Regions from separate parts of the Pelotomaculum schinkii genome, predicted to be linked through region 2. Evidence: a T-box and tRNA genes for the amino acid it is inferred to sense, from the RefSeq annotation. Region 2 holds a T-box; the other holds one or more tRNA genes.
The links. A T-box is a leader RNA that pairs with one kind of tRNA and senses whether it is charged. The one in region 2 lies ahead of metG (methionine--tRNA ligase), so its partner is inferred to be a tRNA-Met.
Positions count from the first base shown of each region.

Region 1: it encodes a tRNA-Met, which carries the amino acid that the T-box ahead of metG (methionine--tRNA ligase) is inferred to sense. The anticodon was not compared.

Region 1 is NZ_QFGA01000001.1:1,960,140-1,969,249, reverse strand. Features, by position in the region: gene Psch_RS09160 (glycosyl hydrolase family 18 protein) at 1-552, shown strand, start outside; gene Psch_RS09155 (DUF134 domain-containing protein) at 1,006-1,407, shown strand; gene Psch_RS09150 (NifB/NifX family molybdenum-iron cluster-binding protein) at 1,441-1,782, shown strand; gene Psch_RS09145 (PAS domain S-box protein) at 1,963-4,041, shown strand; gene Psch_RS09140 (ISLre2 family transposase) at 4,422-5,921, shown strand; tRNA gene Psch_RS09135 (tRNA-Thr) at 6,311-6,386, shown strand; tRNA gene Psch_RS09130 (tRNA-Met) at 6,448-6,524, shown strand; gene tuf (elongation factor Tu) at 6,712-7,914, shown strand; gene rpmG (50S ribosomal protein L33) at 8,526-8,675, shown strand; gene secE (preprotein translocase subunit SecE) at 8,766-9,110, shown strand, end outside.
Region 2 is NZ_QFGA01000001.1:2,157,487-2,166,596, forward strand. Features, by position in the region: gene Psch_RS10025 (branched-chain amino acid ABC transporter permease) at 252-1,136, shown strand; gene Psch_RS10030 (branched-chain amino acid ABC transporter permease) at 1,161-2,177, shown strand; gene Psch_RS10035 (ABC transporter ATP-binding protein) at 2,158-2,931, shown strand; gene Psch_RS10040 (ABC transporter ATP-binding protein) at 2,931-3,650, shown strand; gene Psch_RS10045 (UPF0158 family protein) at 3,835-4,305, opposite strand; gene cobO (cob(I)yrinic acid a,c-diamide adenosyltransferase) at 4,358-4,900, opposite strand; gene Psch_RS10055 (TatD family hydrolase) at 5,117-5,887, opposite strand; gene metG (methionine--tRNA ligase) at 5,907-7,442, opposite strand; T-box leader at 7,865-8,121, opposite strand; gene Psch_RS10065 (AbrB/MazE/SpoVT family DNA-binding domain-containing protein) at 8,307-8,561, shown strand; gene rsmI (16S rRNA (cytidine(1402)-2'-O)-methyltransferase) at 8,603-9,110, opposite strand, start outside.

The sequences.
Region 1 (9,110 bases), 200 kb from region 2:
GAGCTTTATACGGCATTAAAACCGTATGGGCTTTTGGTTACCATATCCGTTCCTCCTGAACTTAAAGACGATCCGGCCCACCCATTTTCGGGGGCGTTCAGCTACTCCGACCTGGCCAGGTACAGCGACCAGCTGTATCTCCTGGCTTACGATGAACATGTCGCAATTCCCGGTCCCATCGCCTCTTACGGCTTTGTCCGTCAAGTGCTGACCTATGCCTTGTCAGTGATACCGCGGGAAAAGATCCGTCTGGGAATGGCCGTGTACGGGCGTGATTGGTCCCCCGGGACAGAACTTCCCAGGGAACTGTCCTTCGAAGAAGCTATAACCACCGCCTCCCGCCATGGAGTTGCCATCCGCTATGATGAAGAGGCGCAGGAATCAACCTACACCTACACGGCAAATGGAGTAAACCATATTGTCTGGTTTGAAGATGTGCGGAGCTTTGCAGTAAAACTAAACCTGGCTTTTCAAGAAGGGATAATGGGTATCGCTGTGTGGAGGCTGGGTCTGGAGGATCCGCGAATTTGGGAATTGCTGAGGATGCGCTGAAAGCTGATTGTTACTAAGAAGGAGCTATCCCCACAGCAGACCGCTATAGTACCGTCATTGAAACTAACACCAAGCTTCCCAAAGGATTGGGGCGCTTGGTGTTGAGCTTTTATTGCAATATTTCACATGATCGTTCCCAAAATACCGATTAACGCTACGACAAGGATAATCAAAATAAGCGCATTAATCAAACTAATCCCTCCAGAAGCCTTTTAAAACAGCCTACCAGCAATTTATTAAAAATCCATTAAAGAAAATTTAAATTTCTCTCAATTATTGTAAGCGATTACAGCGCTTTGTTGTATTATTGACATATGCTCAATATTATTTATATAATTATTCATGTGGAACTGCCCCGGCAAGTATTCTGTTGACCCGCACCCTTTCAGCGCTGTATGATGGGGGAAAATTGAGAATTATAATATAGAGTCTTTTAAGTAAAGAGGTGATCGCATGCCTAGACCGCCAAAATGCAGGAGAGTGGAGCAGTTTCCCATGGTTACCTGCTTTAAGCCTGCGGGAATACCGGGTACAGAACTTGATGAGGTTGTTATTTCTGTGGAAGAAATTGAGGCTATCCGGCTTAGAGATTTACTGGAGCTGGAGCATGAAGAATGCGCTGAAAAGATGTTGGTCTCGCGGCCTACCTTTCACCGCATCCTGGCCTCGGCCAGAAAAAAAATTGCATTTGCTCTGATTAATGGGGCAGCCTTGAAAGTAACCGGAGGCAGCTTTAAATTGGCCCAACACAAACTGGAGTGTCGCCGTTGCGGTCATCAATGGGTGGGAACAGTCTGCTGCAGGCGCACTGTTTGCCCGGCCTGCGCCCAAAAAGACTGGCAGATAACTGAGTAAAGCAAAAGTCAATTAACAAGGGAGTCACAGAAGATGAAAATTGCGATGCCTTACCTGAATGGCACGGTGGATGAATATTTTGGCAGGAATGGTGAATTCATCATCGTTGAAGCGGATGACGGTATGATCACCGGCAAAAAAATTCTCACCAGCGAAACTGCTCTGGGAGACCTGGTCGGTATGTTTCAGAACGAAGGGGTGGAGGTCGTTATCGCCAATGTGATCAGCCGCCCGGTGGTGGAAATGTTTTTTTACAACGGCATACGGGTTATCACCAGAGCCTCCGGTGAGGTAGAACAGGTTGCCAAGGATTTCCTCAGCGGCGAACTGCTAACTGGGGCCGCTTGTCGAGGTAGTGGAAACCACGCCCGCTAGGAAGCAGGGGAAGCAGGGGGACGGTTCTTTTGCTTCCGAAAAAAGGAAGCAAAAGAACCGTCCCCCTGCTTCCTTGACTTCCTTTATTTATGAAATTTTACACAAAAACAAAGGAGTTTCCGGTTTTTTGCTGAATTTACCTGGATAAGGAAATATTTTGCCAAAATATCGGAGGACGCCTTGAGCAACCAAAGTTTGTACAGCTTTATCTTGGAGCAGTCATTTGACGGAATTGCTTTTGCCGACGAGCAGGGAGGATTTATCGAATGGAACAGCAGTTTGGAACATATTACAGGGCTAAAGCGCAGCGAGGTAGTGGGACGCCCTTGCTGGGATGTGTATTTCCAATTATTGTCAAGTAAGACTAAAACAAAGGCCTTATACGAAAGGCTCAAAACAAACATCTTGCATATGCTGGAAACCGGGCGATCCCCGGCCATGGGCGAAGCAGCTATTCAGTGGCCCGATGGAATACGCAAAATTATTCAGATGACGGCTTTTTCCATCATGACCGCCAAAGGCTACATGCTGGGAATAATTGTACGAGACATTACCAGGCTCAAGCTGTTGGATAATGAACTACAACAAGGCCGGGCCTGGCTTGAGCAAATGGCGCTCGATCGTACAGCCGGGTATAAAAAGCTCAACCGGCAGCTTTCGCTGGAAATAGTAAAGCGCAGGCAGGTGGAGGAAGCCCTTTCGCGGCAGTTGGAGATAAGCCTGGCTATCACCGAACTCTCACGCAAGCTTCTATCACCTGCCGCGATTGAGGATATTTCCATCCTGGTGCTGGATCATGCCAAGCGCCTTACCGGCAGCAAATACGGTTATGTCGGCTATATCGAGCCTGAGACGGGTTATCTCATTTGTTGTACCATGACCAAGGATATCTGGGATAACTGTAAGGTTAAAGACAAGGACATTGTCTACAAGCGCTTTGGTGATTTGGGCGGGTGGGTCATCCGGAACAAAAAATCACTGCTGACCAACACCCCTGCTCAAGACCCGCGTTCAGCAGGAACGCCTCCCGGCCATATCCCCATCGACCGTGTAATCGCCGCTCCGGCTATTTTTAACGAAACGCTGGTTGGACTCGTCACTCTGGCCAATTCACCCCGCGATTACAGGGAGCAGGATCTGTCGCTGATCGAGCGCCTGGCGGATCTCTACGCCATTGCCGTTCACCGCAAGCGCTCCGAAGATGCCCTCCGCATCTCGGAGGCCAACTACCGGGCAATATTCGACGGGGCCGATGACGCCATTTTGGTGCATGATCTGCACACCGGCGTCGTTACCGATGTCAACCAAAAAGCTTGTCAATTGTTCGGCTGCAAGCCGCTGGAGAGCAGCCCGGATCTGGACGGACGGCTCATCAACCTGCCGCAGTACACACGGGATAGTACGGCAAAGTGGATGGCGGAGGCCGCCAAAGGGGAACCGCTGCTTTTTGAGAGTGTGCTGAAGGATAGTGATGGGTCGTCCTTGTCAATTGAAGTAAGCTTAAAACGGGCCGTCATCGGGGGAAAGGAAAGCGCGGTGGCTATCGTCAGGGACATTACCAGGCGAAGGCAGGTGGAAGGGGAAATGGTCCGCCTGGACCGGCTCCACCTTGTCGGCGAAATGGCCGCCAGCTTCGGCCACGAAATCAGAAACCCGATGACGTCGGTGCGCGGTCTTTTACAGGTTTTGAGGGGTAAGCCCGAGTGTCTCAAATATAAAGAGTACCTTGATTTGATGATTGAGGAACTGGACCGGGCCAATTCAATTATTCAGGAATTTCTCTCTCTGGCCAAGGACAGGGCGGTACTCTTTAAGGTCCAGAGCCTGAACGCAATTATAGAAGCTGTTTTCCCGTTAATTCTTGCAAGCGCGCTGATCCAGGACAAGTATGCCGAAGTTGATCTTGGAGATATTCCGGATTTGCCCTTCGATGAAAAAGAAATACGCCAGGTTATTTTAAACCTGGTGCGCAACGGGCTGGAGGCAATGCCCCCCGGGGGCTGCCTGACTATAAGGACTTTTACCGAGGGCAATGAGGTGGTCCTGTCGGTCCAGGATCAGGGCACGGGAATAGGACCTGACATCATTGAGAAAATCGGCAACCCGTTTTTCACTACCAAGGAGCAGGGCACCGGGCTGGGGTTGGCGGTTTGTTACAGTATTGCCGCGCGCCACGGGGCGACAATAAAGATTGAGACCGGCTCCGACGGCTCCACCTTTTTCTTCAGGTTCCTTCGTCCGGACAACGCGGGGCAGTAACTGCCCTGAAAACATTTCGGCCGCTGCAATGCCGCTCAAATGTAGGTGCGAATTCATTCGCAATGCTCTTAAGATATGCGGTGTGAAAAGGCCTCACCCACATAGCTGAGTTTTAATTCTCTAAAGATACCGTGTCTTACCAACTCCTTGATAATGTCGCGGGTTAGCTGCATTATTGTTAAGTTTTCTTCTTCTACGGGCGACTCGTCAGATGTGAAACTGCTGCCAAACTCGAGGCAAAATAACCAGAGAAGTAGCTGTAAAATAACTGTGGGTGATCACCAGTAATCTCCAGGCGAAAAGACAAGGAGTTTTTCCACGGAGAAAAGAAGAAAACCTCCAATGCAAGTAAGCCAAACCGACAAAGGAGGTTTCTTCTAGTGAATACATCACCCCAAATCCAAGCAGCCCAAGACTATCTGAAAGAAAGTTCCTGGCTGCAAGAGAAAAGAGTGAGTACTTTACTTAACAGTGTACTTGCCGGAAAGACAAATTTCAATACTTTAGAAAAAGAACTATTTACCATTGCCAGAGACTACTTGATTCAGATGCTGACTGCATTTTTAGAACACCTTGATCGGCTCATACTTTACTCGGCCGAACGGGAGGGTTGGGAAGTAGTTGAAATAAGGGAGCGAAGCCTCGAAACCACCCTGGGGGTGCTCAGCTACCCAAGACGCTACTACAAAAAGCGCACTTTAAGCGGAGCTTACGCTTACACCTTTTTGCTGGACGAACTGCTGGGTATACCAGCAAGAGCGCATGTCTCTGCCCGGTTGAGCGAAATAGCCGTAATGCTTGCCGCCGAACAAACCTACAGGAAGGCAAAAGAAACCTTAAAGACCACTTTGGGGGTGAGCATCAGCCACGAGACCATCCATCGGGATGTCCAAGTAGCCGGTGAACACCTCAAGAAATGGGATGGGGAAACTGGCTTAGACGGTACCGGTATCCGTGTTGTCCCTTTATTGGTTGTCGAAGTAGACGGAGCGATGATCAAACAACAGCGCCGGCACAAAAGAAGTGAGCAGAGACGCTTTGAGTTAAAAACAGCGGTAGTTTATGAAGGGTGGGAAGAAGGTCCGAATGGCAGAGCAAAACTGATCAACCCCACTTACTTCATTTACCACGGAAAAGGAGAAGAATTTTGGGGCGCCTTAGAACGGCGTTTAAGCCGGCTCTACGATCTTGACGGCTGCCCAAGAAAAATTATTGCCGGGGACGGAGCCGACTGGATCCGGGAAGGAGCCGATCTTTTAGGGGCCGAATATCAATACTGCCGGTTCCACTTAAAAAGGGATCTTATTAGCCTGTTTAACCCCCAGCACAGAAAAAAACTCGAGAAAATCCTCTATACGAACGACACGAACAGCCGGGCCGCTTTCAATATGTTTTTAAGGACGTTGATCATTGAAGAACCAAACGAAACCAGAAAAGAAAAACTAAGAGCTTTCCAAAGCCTAATCAATAGCGTTTGGGAAGGGATTACCGACTGGCGGGAAAGAAACCGTCCCTGCCCTTCCCCGGCCCGGGGATTGGGAGTTATCGAACCCAATGTGGGGCATACCATTGCCCGTCGGTTTAAACATCAGGGGGCTTCCTGGTCGGTAAACGGATCTGACAATCTCGCCCATGTTCGTTGTGCAAAAAGAAACGGTAATCTTATAGATATTCTTCGCCTGCCAGGGCCGCCTACTCCAGAGAGTGAGCCGGTACGAGTTCAGGACGGCTATTGGGCCAGAAGACAAACAGATGGCCTGGCTGCAAAAGATCCTGGGGATTGGGTACGGGCATCCTTGCCGGCAGCTTATGGACCCAATCAGAAAAGCCGGGAACTGGCATTACTAATTAGCCGTCTCACTTTAGATTGGATTTTTTAGACATGTTTTTGGTGAATCCCTGAGGCTTTTTTTGGGCGGCGCCGTCAGGGTAGCCTTGACTGCCGGGGGCCACACGCATGGTATAATGGGAGAAACGACGGGTTCGCTATCTTTGTAGACATGTTCCCGGAGCCACCCCGTCGGCATGTTTTATCAGACCATGCGTGGGGGTGGCAGTCAAGGCCGCCGCCACCGTGTTTTAAATTTTTTGCAATCTATATCGTGTCAAATTTATAACCTGGTTGAGTTGCATTGGAAATTATCGGATACGACCCACTTTAACTTGACAGCATCACCAGAGAAACCTTGCTTGACAAATGTCGCGATGATATGCTACTCTATATTCTGCGGGGCCGGTAAGTTACCGTGTTCAAGGCCCCTTTTATAATGCCGCTATAGCTCAGTAGGTAGAGCGCATCCTTGGTAAGGATGAGGTCACCGGTTCAATCCCGGTTAGCGGCTCCAAATTCAGAGGTCAGACGTCAGAAATCAGACATCCGGCCTCCGACGACTGGCAACCGAATATGGCGGCGTAGCTCAGCTGGTTAGAGCACACGGTTCATACCCGTGGTGTCCGGGGTTCAAGTCCCTGCGCCGCTACCATGCAGATAACAGGCGGGTGATGATAATAATCACCTGTCTTTATTTTTCTGTGCGGGGAGGATTTTTGCCCATAACGCAGAATTAATTATCGTTTTCCACAGTATGGTATAAGTTTAAACAGGTGTGGGAATAATTTAAAATCATGTAAATTACTGGTTGTGAATGTGTAAGGAGGTTTAAAAGACCAATGGCAAAGCAAAAGTACGAACGCACCAAACCCCACGTTAATATCGGAACCATCGGCCACGTAGACCACGGCAAGACCACACTTACCGCCGCCATCACCATGGTGCTGTCAACCGTAGGCGGCGCGTCAGTCAAGAAGTACGATGAAATCGACAACGCTCCTGAAGAGCGCGCCCGTGGCATCACGATCAACACCGCCCACGTAGAATACGAAACAGAAAAACGGCACTATGCCCACGTTGACTGCCCGGGCCACGCCGACTACATCAAGAACATGATCACCGGCGCCGCCCAGATGGACGGATCGATCCTGGTCGTATCCGCCGCCGACGGCCCCATGCCCCAGACCCGCGAGCACATTCTGCTGTCCCGCCAGGTCGGCGTTCCCTACATCGTTGTCTATCTGAACAAAGCCGACCAGGTTGACGACCCCGAGCTGTTGGAACTGGTAGACATGGAAGTGCGCGAACTGCTTTCTTCCTACGAATTTCCCGGCGACGATACCCCGATTATCAGCGGCTCCGCATTAAAAGCCATGGAATGCGCCTGCGGCAAGAGAGACTGCCAGTGGTGCAAATCGATCTGGGAACTGATGGACGCGGTGGACTCCTATATACCGACGCCGCAGCGGGCCATTGACAAGCCCTTCCTGATGCCGGTGGAAGACGTGTTCACGATTACCGGGCGCGGCACCGTGGCCACCGGGCGTGTAGAGCGCGGCCAGATTAAGGTGCAGGAAGAAGTGGAGATCGTAGGTTTCACCGAGAAGCCGCGCAAGACCGTCGTAACCGGGGTTGAGATGTTCAGGAAGCTTTTGGACAGCGGCCAGGCCGGCGACAACATCGGCTGCCTGTTGCGGGGCGTGGACCGCAAAGAGATCGAGCGGGGCCAGGTGCTGGCCAAGCCCGGCAGCATCAAGCCGCACACGAAATTCAACGCTGAAGTATACGTCCTGACCAAAGAAGAAGGCGGGCGGCACACCCCGTTTTTTAACGGCTACCGTCCCCAGTTCTACTTCCGTACCACCGACGTGACCGGCGTGGCGCACCTGCCCGAAGGTGTCGAGATGGTAATGCCCGGGGACAACGTCAAGATCTCCATTGACCTGATCACCCCGATCGCCATCGAAGAAGGACTGCGCTTCGCCATCCGTGAAGGCGGCCGCACCGTGGGCGCCGGCGTTGTAACAGGCGTCAGAGAGTAACCGATACGGTAAGTGAACGTGTGACAGACGTGAATGCATTGTCCTATATATCTTTGACCCCAAAGGAATGCAGCATATACCCAAGTCTCACGTCCCACGACCCACGACCATTAGATGTCCAAGTGCGGCGCTGACGCGCCGTTGTGCGATTGAAATGGCGCCTACATTTTGGGAAGTGTCAAATCTTAAACTAAAAGGAATGCAAAATATACTCACGTCCCACGTCCCACGACTCACGACCAAAAATGTAGGTGCGAATTCATTCGCCCAATTCTTAGACCCAAGAGAAATGCAGTATACAATACGCCCTACGCCGTATGGCCTACGCCCGACCTTCGGGAATACAGCATACAGCACGGTTTACGTCCGACCCAAAAGGAATGCAGTATATACTCACGTCCCACGTCTCACGACTCAACTCACGTCCCATTGGGTGGTATAAAAAGGCAGGAAGTTTGTTAAAATAAAACTATACCTGCAATACCTACCCTACTATTCAATTCCCGTACAGGGAAACTATTGACATCCATATTTAATTGTGTTAAATTTGATAAGGTATTCACAAAAAAGGCATATAAATTTTTTTTTTGGTTTTGGGGGAGGTGGCATCGTTGAGAGTAGGTGTTGCATTGGCCTGCAGCGAGTGCAAACGTCGCAATTACACAACCGCGAAAAATAAGAAAAATGACCCTAACCGTATCGAAATGAAAAAATACTGCAAGTTCTGCCAAACCCATACCCTGCACAAGGAGACCAGGTAACAACATGACAAGCCGCTTTCCACGGGGATGAACAACGCAGGTATAGCTCGTGTTGGGACATTTTTTAAAAAAAATAAGGACGTGGCAAAAATGGCTGTTACGAAGAAGCAGGACAGCAGCAATAAAAAGGATCAGGCAAAAAAAGACACAGTTAAGCGGGATGGTCTGGACAGAAAGGATACATCCGGGAAGGATATAGCCAAAAGAGATATCGTCTTGAACAAAGAAAAAAAAGAGATCGCCAAAAAAGAGCCTCCCGCCAAGAAAGACTTGCCGGCTAAAAAGGAGCAGGTCAATCGTCTCGAGCAGGTGCAGAAGTTTTTTAAGGGAACGCTTAACGAGCTCAAAAAGGTGCACTGGCCTAATCGCCGGGAGATAATCATATACACCTCAGTTGTTGTAGTAGCAGTTGTGGCAGTTGGAGTCCTGATCTGG
Region 2 (9,110 bases):
ACAACTAAAGGGATACCCCAAAAAAGTGGGTGCGAATTTATTCGCACAATGCTGTAATAGTCCCAATGTGCGATTAAAATTGCACCCACATCGTTTAGTCTCATCCTTTGCTGGTACCGTGATAGTAGCGGATAACTAATACTCGAAATAGATTTTTTCTCAATTTATTATTATAAAGCCTCTTAATTTATACTGGTCTCGGCAGAGGCCGGTAGTATAGCTTATCGGCCGTAGATATGGGGGTTGTAGTGTTGGAACATGTAATGGGGCAGATCATCAACGGTCTGCAACTCGGCTTTATGTACGCTTTGATTGCCCTGGGATACACCATGGTGTACGGGGTGGTTAAACTGATCAATTTTGCCCACGGCGACGTCTTCATGGTAGGCGCTTTTGTCGGTTATTTCGGCTTCAGCCAGTGGGGAATGCCGGTACCGGTGGCGGTCCTCACTGCTATGGCGGTTTGCGCCGTTCTCGGCGTGGTCATAGAAAAGATCGCGTACCGCCCACTCCGGTACGCTCCCAAAATCGCCGCACTAATCAGCGCCCTGGGCATGTCCCTTTTTTTAGAGTATTTTTGCAGTTTAAAATTCGTCTTTGGACCCAATTACCGGGTGGTCCAGCGCCCTATTGAAGAGGTCCACTGGCAATTGGGCGGCATCACCGTCTCGAATATCCAGGTTATGGTCATGGTCACGGTAATATTGATGCTGCTCCTGGTTCAGTACATGCTTTTCAAGACCAAAACCGGTATGGCCATGCGCACAGTGTCGCTTGACCACGACGCCGCCCGCCTGATGGGTGTTAATGTGGACAGCGTTATTTCTGCTACTTTTGCCATCGGTTCGGCCCTGGCCGCCGCCGGGGGTGTGCTTTACGCCATCGCCTATCCACAAATCCATCCGTTTATGGGCATTATGCCCGGCCTAAAGGCTTTTACCGCAGCGGTGCTGGGCGGGATCGGGATTGTCCCGGGTGCGGTTTTAGGCGCTTTAATCATGGGCCAGGTGGAAACCCTGACAGCCGCCTTTTTATCGTCCCAGTTGAGGGACGCTATCGCCTTCGGAATCCTGATTCTGGTATTACTGGTGCGGCCCTGCGGCATTCTGGGTAAAACCGAAACCGAGAAAGTTTAACCAGGGTAAAGGATGGTAAACAAAATGAAGCAGAAATATAATCAAACGTTATTACTTATTGCCGCGGTCGTAATCTTTTATGCTTTAGTTAAAACACTGATATATTTTGGTGTACTTTCATCCTACTGGCAACTCGTGCTTGACCAGTCCATGATTGTCACCATCGGCGCTCTGGGGTTATCCATTATTTACGGTTTTACCGGCCAGTTCTCTCTTGGACACGCTGCGTTTTATGGCATAGGCGCATATACCGCAGGGGCCATCGGCAAGACAATAGGGCACGGCGATATACTCTGGTTTATCATTGCCCTCATTGCAGGTTCCCTGGCAGCGGCTCTGGTTGCCTTATTAATAGGTTTACCTATTTTGCGGCTGCGCTCCGACTACCTGGGCATCGCTACTTTGGGCTTCGGGATTATCGTCAAGGTCGGCATGGACAATGCCAACAAAGTCATACCAGTCCTCGGCGGAGCCACCGGCATGAGCGGCTTACCCAGGGTAGCGAACTTCGAAATAATTTTTCTGTTTTTCCTTGCCGCTATTTTGCTGGTTAGAAACCTTATTTATTCTAAATACGGGCGTGCCTTCACCTCTATCCGGGAGGATGAAATAGCCGCTGACGCCATGGGTATTGACACCACCCGCTACAAAACCATGGCTTTTGTCCTGGGTTGCGCCCTGGCGGGACTGGCTGGTTCCCTCTATGCGCACCGCTATCCCTTCCTGCACCCGGCCAGCTTCGACTTCCTCAAATCTTTTGACTTTTTATTGATCGTCGTGCTGGGTGGGCTGGGCAGCTTAAGCGGTACCATTGTAACAGCCATAGGCTGGGCCTTTCTACTGGAGGGCTTAAGGTTTGTACTGGGCGAGCAGTTCATCGATTTCCGCGGAGTTATTTACGCACTGATCCTGGTTGTTACCATCTTGATGCGGCCGCAGGGCCTTTTCAACGGTAAAGAACTCCTCTTTATGAAACCACCCAGGCTAAAAACACCTGTAATAAAAGGAGAGGAGGGTCCTCATGCCGGTCTTGGAAATTGAAGGTTTAAGTAAAAGTTTTGGCGGCTTGCGGGCTGTCTCCAACTTTGATCTGACGCTTGAAGATAATGAAGTTGTAGGGTTAATCGGTCCTAACGGGGCAGGCAAAACAACCATATTCAACTTGATTACCGGAATTTATCCGGTTACCTCCGGCTCCATTAACTTCGTAAGCAAGAGCATATTGGGTATAAAGCCCTTTAAAATTACGCAACTGGGCATCGCGCGGACCTTCCAGAATATCCGTATTTTCAAGGAATGCACAGTCCTGGACAACGTTCGCACCGTCTTTCATCCCCGGGTGAAATATGGTGTGATAGACGCTTTTCTGCACACACCACGGTATGCAGCTGAAGAGGCACGCATCACCGAGCTGTCATATGAGCTTTTGAAGGCCATGAACCTGGACGGGAGGGCTGAATTAAAGGCAGCCAGCCTGCCCTACGGAGACCAGCGCCGCCTGGAAATCGCCCGCGCTCTGGCCGGAGAACCGAAAGTCCTGCTTTTGGATGAACCGGCAGCCGGTATGAACCCCTCCGAGGTCGGTACCCTGGTAGAACTGATAAGGTTCATTAGAAACCATTTCAAAATTACCATTCTTTTAATCGAACACCAGATGAACGTGGTCATGAACGTATGCGACCGGCTGGTAGTGCTCGACTTCGGAGAGATTATCGCCGAAGGACTGCCCGAAGAGATCCGCAATAACCCGAAAGTTTTGGAGGCTTATCTGGGCAAGGGGGTGACGGTAGCCTGATGCTGTCTGTAGATAATATTCAAGTCTTTTACGGAGCCATCCAGGCGCTGCACGGTATTTCCTTCGAAGTCAAGGAAGGAGAAATCGTGACCCTGATCGGCGCCAACGGCGCCGGTAAATCCACGACCTTAAGGACCATTTCCGGCCTCTTGCGGCCCAAGTCCGGCTCCGTTAAGTTTGGCGGTAACGACATTACCAAAGCTCCCGCGCATAAGATTGTCCAGATGGGCCTGGCCCACGTACCGGAGGGAAGAAAAATCTTTCCCGACCTGACTGTGTGCGAGAACCTGATCATGGGCGCTTATACCAGGACTGACCGCGCTGAAATTGCAGGCAGCCTCGATAATGTATTTCAACGTTTCCCGCGCCTTAAAGAACGGGAAAAGCAGTTAGCCGGCACCCTCTCGGGCGGCGAGCAGCAGATGCTGGCCATGGGACGCGGGTTGATGTGCCAACCCAAGCTTCTGATCCTGGACGAGCCTTCCATGGGGCTTTCCCCCATCCTGGCCGAGGATATTTTTAAAATAATCGTGGAGATTAACCAACTGGGGACAACTATCCTGCTGGTCGAGCAAAACGCATTCATGGCGCTTCAAATAGCCCACAGGGCCTATGTGCTGGAAACCGGAAGGGTCATGCTGGCCGGCCCTGCCGCCGAGCTGCGGGAGAACCCCAAGGTCCGCAGCGCCTACCTTGGCGATGTCATTGAGATAGCCTGACAAAAAAGCTGGGAGCATAAGAAAAACCCGGGGCGGATACTCCGGGTTTGCTTTATAAGATGTCGTAAGGCGTAGGGCGTAAGTATATACTGCATTCCTTATAGGTCATATTTAAATCGTAAAAGGTCAACGTTAAGAGTAATCTTTTTACGCCTTACGCCCTGCGACTGACCCAAAGGCATATCTATAATCGTTTGTTGACACCGCAGGGATCATTTTTGCCGGGGACTTCGGCCTCAACCAGCTCAATCCCTTTGGCCTTAAACCATTCTTTTAAAAAGACAGCATACCTGTCATTCTGATACTTATACCACTCTCTGCGTGTTTCCTCGTAATCATCCTCCATCAGGGCTTTTCTGAAATCCACATCCGCAGCCAGCGCCTTGGCCAGGATTTCCTTCACCAGGGGGGCATCAAGGGTATCAATGAAATCCTGTTTGATTTTTATGTCCAGTTCCTTATCCAGCTTGGGGAGCCTCGCAAAGTTTTCCGGCTGGCTGTCCATTTTCTTAACTTTTTCTTCGTGTTCAGGGAAGTCCATAGGCGCGTAAAAGTAATGTTTTCCTGTCTGCAGATCCAGGTAATACTCGGAATACTCGCTGCTGTTTTCAAAAGCGTTGACCAACCATGCCAAAACCACAGGTACCTGGCGCATCTCAACCGTTCCTTTCTTCAAGTACTGCCGTCAACAGCCAAGCAGCTCTCCATTAAAATTCTATCCCCTTCTGGGCGGGAATCCCCCGGGTAAAGGGATGTTTAATTTCCCGCATCTCAGTGACCAGGTCTGCCTTAGCGATAATTTCGGGAGAAGCATTGCGTCCGGTCAGGACCACGTGCAAACTTTCCGGCTTGGCGTCTAAAAGGGCCAGAACGTCACTCTGAGCTACCAGCCCGTAATGGATGGCGTACAGGATCTCATCCAGAATGATCAGGTCGTAATTTGCCTTTGAAAATTCAGCCCTGGCGGCCTCAAGCGCCTCCCCGGCGGCATGTCGGTGCTCGTCAAGCGACTGGTCGTCCGCTCCCTTGATGAACCCTTCTCCCATCTGCCTTATTTCAAAATTTGGGCCAAGCTTTTCTACCGCCTTCAGTTCCCCGTATTTCCAGCCACCCTTGATGAACTGGAGAACCAGCACCTTCATCCCCTGCCCCCAGGCTCTTAAGCCCATACCAAGAGCAGCTGTGGTTTTTCCCTTGCCGTTGCCCGTGTTGACCAGGATTAAACCTTGTTTCTTTTGCTCTTGCATAATAAGCTCCCGTTCCTTTCTTCACAGAAAAATCTTTCTATCCTGAACATAAGAGTCCGGCATACGAAGCGATACCCCAAAGATGTAGGTGCGAATTCATTCGCACAAAGGCAACATTGGCTGCCACAAATTCGGCGCTGGCGCGCCGTGTGCGATTGAAATGGCGCCTACATCGGCTGGTATTTTCATGCTATGCGGCGCCGCCGGCTTATTATTTATTCAAGCAATTCCGAACAATCTCCTGCCATTTTCTGTACATGTTTTCGCCAATTTTTCGACATCTATTCCCTTAAGCGTCGCAATCTCTGCCGCGGTAAAAGCAATGTAAGAGGGTTCGTTGCGTTTGCCCCGGTGCGGCGACGGCGTCAGGTAGGGCGCATCTGTTTCCAGCAGCAGGCGGTCCATGGGAACCCGGCCGGCTACATCTTTCAACCTGGACGCATTCTGGTAGGTTACCGGCCCGGCAATGGAAATATAAAAGCCCATGGACAGGCATTCCTGCGCCATCTCCCAACTGCCGGAGTAGCAATGCATGACACCTCCGGCGGCGCCCAGTCCCAACTCGCGCAAGATATCCATGAGATCACCGTGCGCGTCCCGGTCATGAATGATTACCGGCAAGCTCAGCTCGCGAGCCAGGATTAACTGCTCCCGGAAAACCTTGCGCTGCATTTCCCGGGGGGAAAGATCACGGTAGTAATCCAGCCCAATCTCGCCCAGCGCCACCACCCTGGGGTGGGCGGACATGTTCTTTAATTCCTCAAGGTAGCCGGGCCCGGCTTCCATCGCATTGTGCGGGTGAAACCCTACGGAAGCATATACCATGTCATTATTTTCGGCCAGTGTTATGGCTCGCCGGGAGGATTCCAGGTTGTAGCCCACGTTGTTGATATAGGCCACCCCTGCGCCGCGCGCCCGTTCCAATACCTCCTCCCGGTCGAGTTCGTACTCCTCTTCAGCAATGTGGGCATGTGTATCAAACAAAAGCATGGCAATCATCCTGTCCTTTTTATACTTCAATCCGCGGGAAAAGAGCCTGGGCCCGCTTAACTTTTACCCCGGCGGGGAATTTCCCCCAGGCCAGGGAATCCCAGGTTTGCACGTCCTCCCGGCCGGCCAGGCCCAACTGGGACCAGACCCGCGGGGGCAGTAGAGGCATGTAGGGCGCCGCTATGACGGTGATAAAACGAATGCACTCGGCCAGGTTGTACATGACCGTAGCCAGCCGCTGCCTCTGAGCCGGGTCTTTGGCCAGGCCCCAGGGCGCCGTCTCGTCCACGTACTTATTGGCGCGTCCCACCAGGCGCCATAAGGCGCTCAAGGCTCCGGAGAGGTCCAGCGCGTCCATTGCTTCTTCAACTTTTACCGGAGTCTGTTCGGCCAGGTCGATCAATTCCTGATCCGGACCTTCGGGGGCGCCGGGCGCTTCAACCACACCCTGAAAATATTTTTCAATCATGGCGATGGAGCGGCTGACCAGGTTGCCCAGGTCATTGGCCAGGTCCTTGTTGATCCGCTCTACCAGAGCGTCCTCGCTATAAGAACCGTCCGAGCCGGGGGGCAGTTCGCGCAGCAGGTAATAGCGGATGGCATCCACCCCGTACTTTTCGATTAAAACCAGCGGGTCCACCACATTTCCTTTGGATTTGGACATTTTACCGCTATCGAGCAACAGCCAGCCGTGGCCCACCACCCGCTTGGGCAGTTCGAGTCCAAGAGCCATCAGGAGACACGGCCAGATGATGCTGTGAAAACGCACAATGTCCTTGCCCATCAGGTGGACATCGGCCGGCCAGTATTTTTTAAAAAGGGTATCGTCGCCGGTTCCGTAACCCAGCGCGGAGATATAGTTGGTCAAAGCGTCCACCCAGACGTAGATGACATGCTTGGGGTCGAAGGGAACAGGAATACCCCAGTTAAAGGTGGTCCTTGAAACACAGAGGTCCTCCAGACCGCTCTTAATAAAACTCACCATTTCATTGCGCCGTGAAGTGGGCTGAATAAACTCCGGGTGCTCCTCTATGTGCTGCAGTAGGCGGTCGGCGTACTTGGAAATCTTAAAAAAATAACTTTCTTCCTGGAGCAGTTCCACCGGACGTCCGCAGTCGGGACAATTGCCCTCCTCCAGCCTGCTTTCCACCCAAAAAGCTTCACAGGGTGTACAGTACCAGCCTTCGTAGCTGGCCTTGTAGATATCCCCCTGGTCGTATAATCTCTGAAAGAATTCGGAGACCACCTTTTTGTGACGCGGTTCAGTTGTGCGAATAAAATCATCGTAACTCACTTCCAGGCTACCCCACAGGCTCTTAAAGCCGGCTACGATTTTATCAACGTATTCCTGAGGGGTCTCACCACGTGATTTGGCCGCCCGCTCAATCTTCTGGCCGTGTTCATCCGAGCCGGTAAGAAAATACGTATCCCACCCGGTGAGCTTCTTGAACCGGCTCATGGTGTCTGCAGCCACCGTGGTATAAGCATGCCCGATATGCAGGTTGTCGCTGGGGTAGTAAATCGGGGTAGTAATGTAAAACGTGCCCTTGCTCATAATCTTATTCCTCCTTTGTTTAAGCTATCGAAGTAGACATTATTTTTTTCTTATTTTGGTCGTAAGTCGTAAGGCGTAGGGCGTAAAAAGAATGCCTTCTTTTGTTTGATACTTGAATCTGAAAAATGTTGCAGCTAAAAAGACCCGAAAGAATGCAGTATATACCTACGCCCTCGACCCATTTAAGCATGAAGGGAAAATTTTTAGTTGTGGCAGAATAAATACAAGAGCTTGTACGACAAGTGCTTCTTTGGTTCACGCATACAAATCTTTGACACATAAGGAATACAGAATATACCCACGTCTCACGTCCCACGACCCAAGACTAACATATACCTACGCCCTACGACAGTTTGATAATACGCCACAACCTCCTCTTACCAGAAAAAGTTTCAGTAAACAAAAACACTCCCTCCTTGTTACCAAGGGGCGGAGTGTTAATTACCCGCGGTACCACCCTTTTTTACCGGCTTCTCACGAAGCGGCCTTTCAAGGTACGGGGAAGATCGTTCCCGATACCCAAGCCTGGTAACGGCGCTAATCCCGTCGCGACCTACTGTAAGTTCAGACGCGCAGCTCCAGGGCCATGTTCAGCCGTCCTTTCCCCGCGGGTTTCCACCCAACCCCGCTCTCTGTCGGGTACTAATACCAGCTTACTCTTCCCCTTCTCAGCCTTTTTGAAGCATTTAAGAAAGCCAACAAACTGATTTTAATCCAAGGGAATCTGATTTGTCAAGTTTTCGACAATCAGGAAAAAAAGTAGTTGATTAGTAAATAAATGTGTTGACTTTTACTGGAATCGTTGGTACCATTTAGTTGTAAGAAATTTAAACATTATGTCGAATTTTGTAGAGGAGGGATAGCATGAAATCGACAGGGATTGTCAGAAAGGTGGACGAGCTCGGCAGAGTGGTCATTCCCATTGAATTGCGGCGGACGCTGGGAATTGACGAAAAAGACCCTCTGGAAATCTACGTAGATAATGAGAAGATTATCTTGAAAAAGTACGAGCCGGCCTGCGTCTTCTGCGGCAACGCTTCGGATGTCCAACACTACCGCGGCAAAATGGTATGCCGTGAGTGTGCTCTGGCCATGATTGAAAACGCTCAAGCAATGTAATTTGCAGTAATAAGAGGGACGAAAGTCTCTCATTTTTTTACTCAAGTTTCTTTCTCAAGTACCGCCTGGTAGACCTCCCGCCTGGAAATACCACGCAAACGGGCAACTTCCCTGAGGGCATCCTTGCGGCCGGCTCCTTTTGCCTCGATTAGGGCTACATGATCGGCAGGACTCAAGTGAAGCCACTCCGGCTCATTTTTTGCCGGGCTTTCGGCGCCGGCGCCGTCAACAACCAGGGTAAACTCGCCTCGCGGTTCCTTTTCCCTGAAATGCTCCACTAGTTCGGCCAGCGAACCCCGGATAATTTCTTCATGCAGCTTGGTCAGTTCCCTGGCTGCCGCTGCCGCCCGGTGGCCAAGGACCTCATACAGGTCAGCCAATGTCGCCCGCAAGCGGTGCGGCGCCTCATAGAAAATAAGAGTACCCTGTTGGGGCTGAAGTTCCCTTAATTTTTCGCGCCTCGCTTTGGCGGAGCTTGGTAAAAATCCAATAAAAATAAAGCTTTCCGTAGGAAGGCCGGAGACCACCAGGGCTGTAATAGCGGCGCTT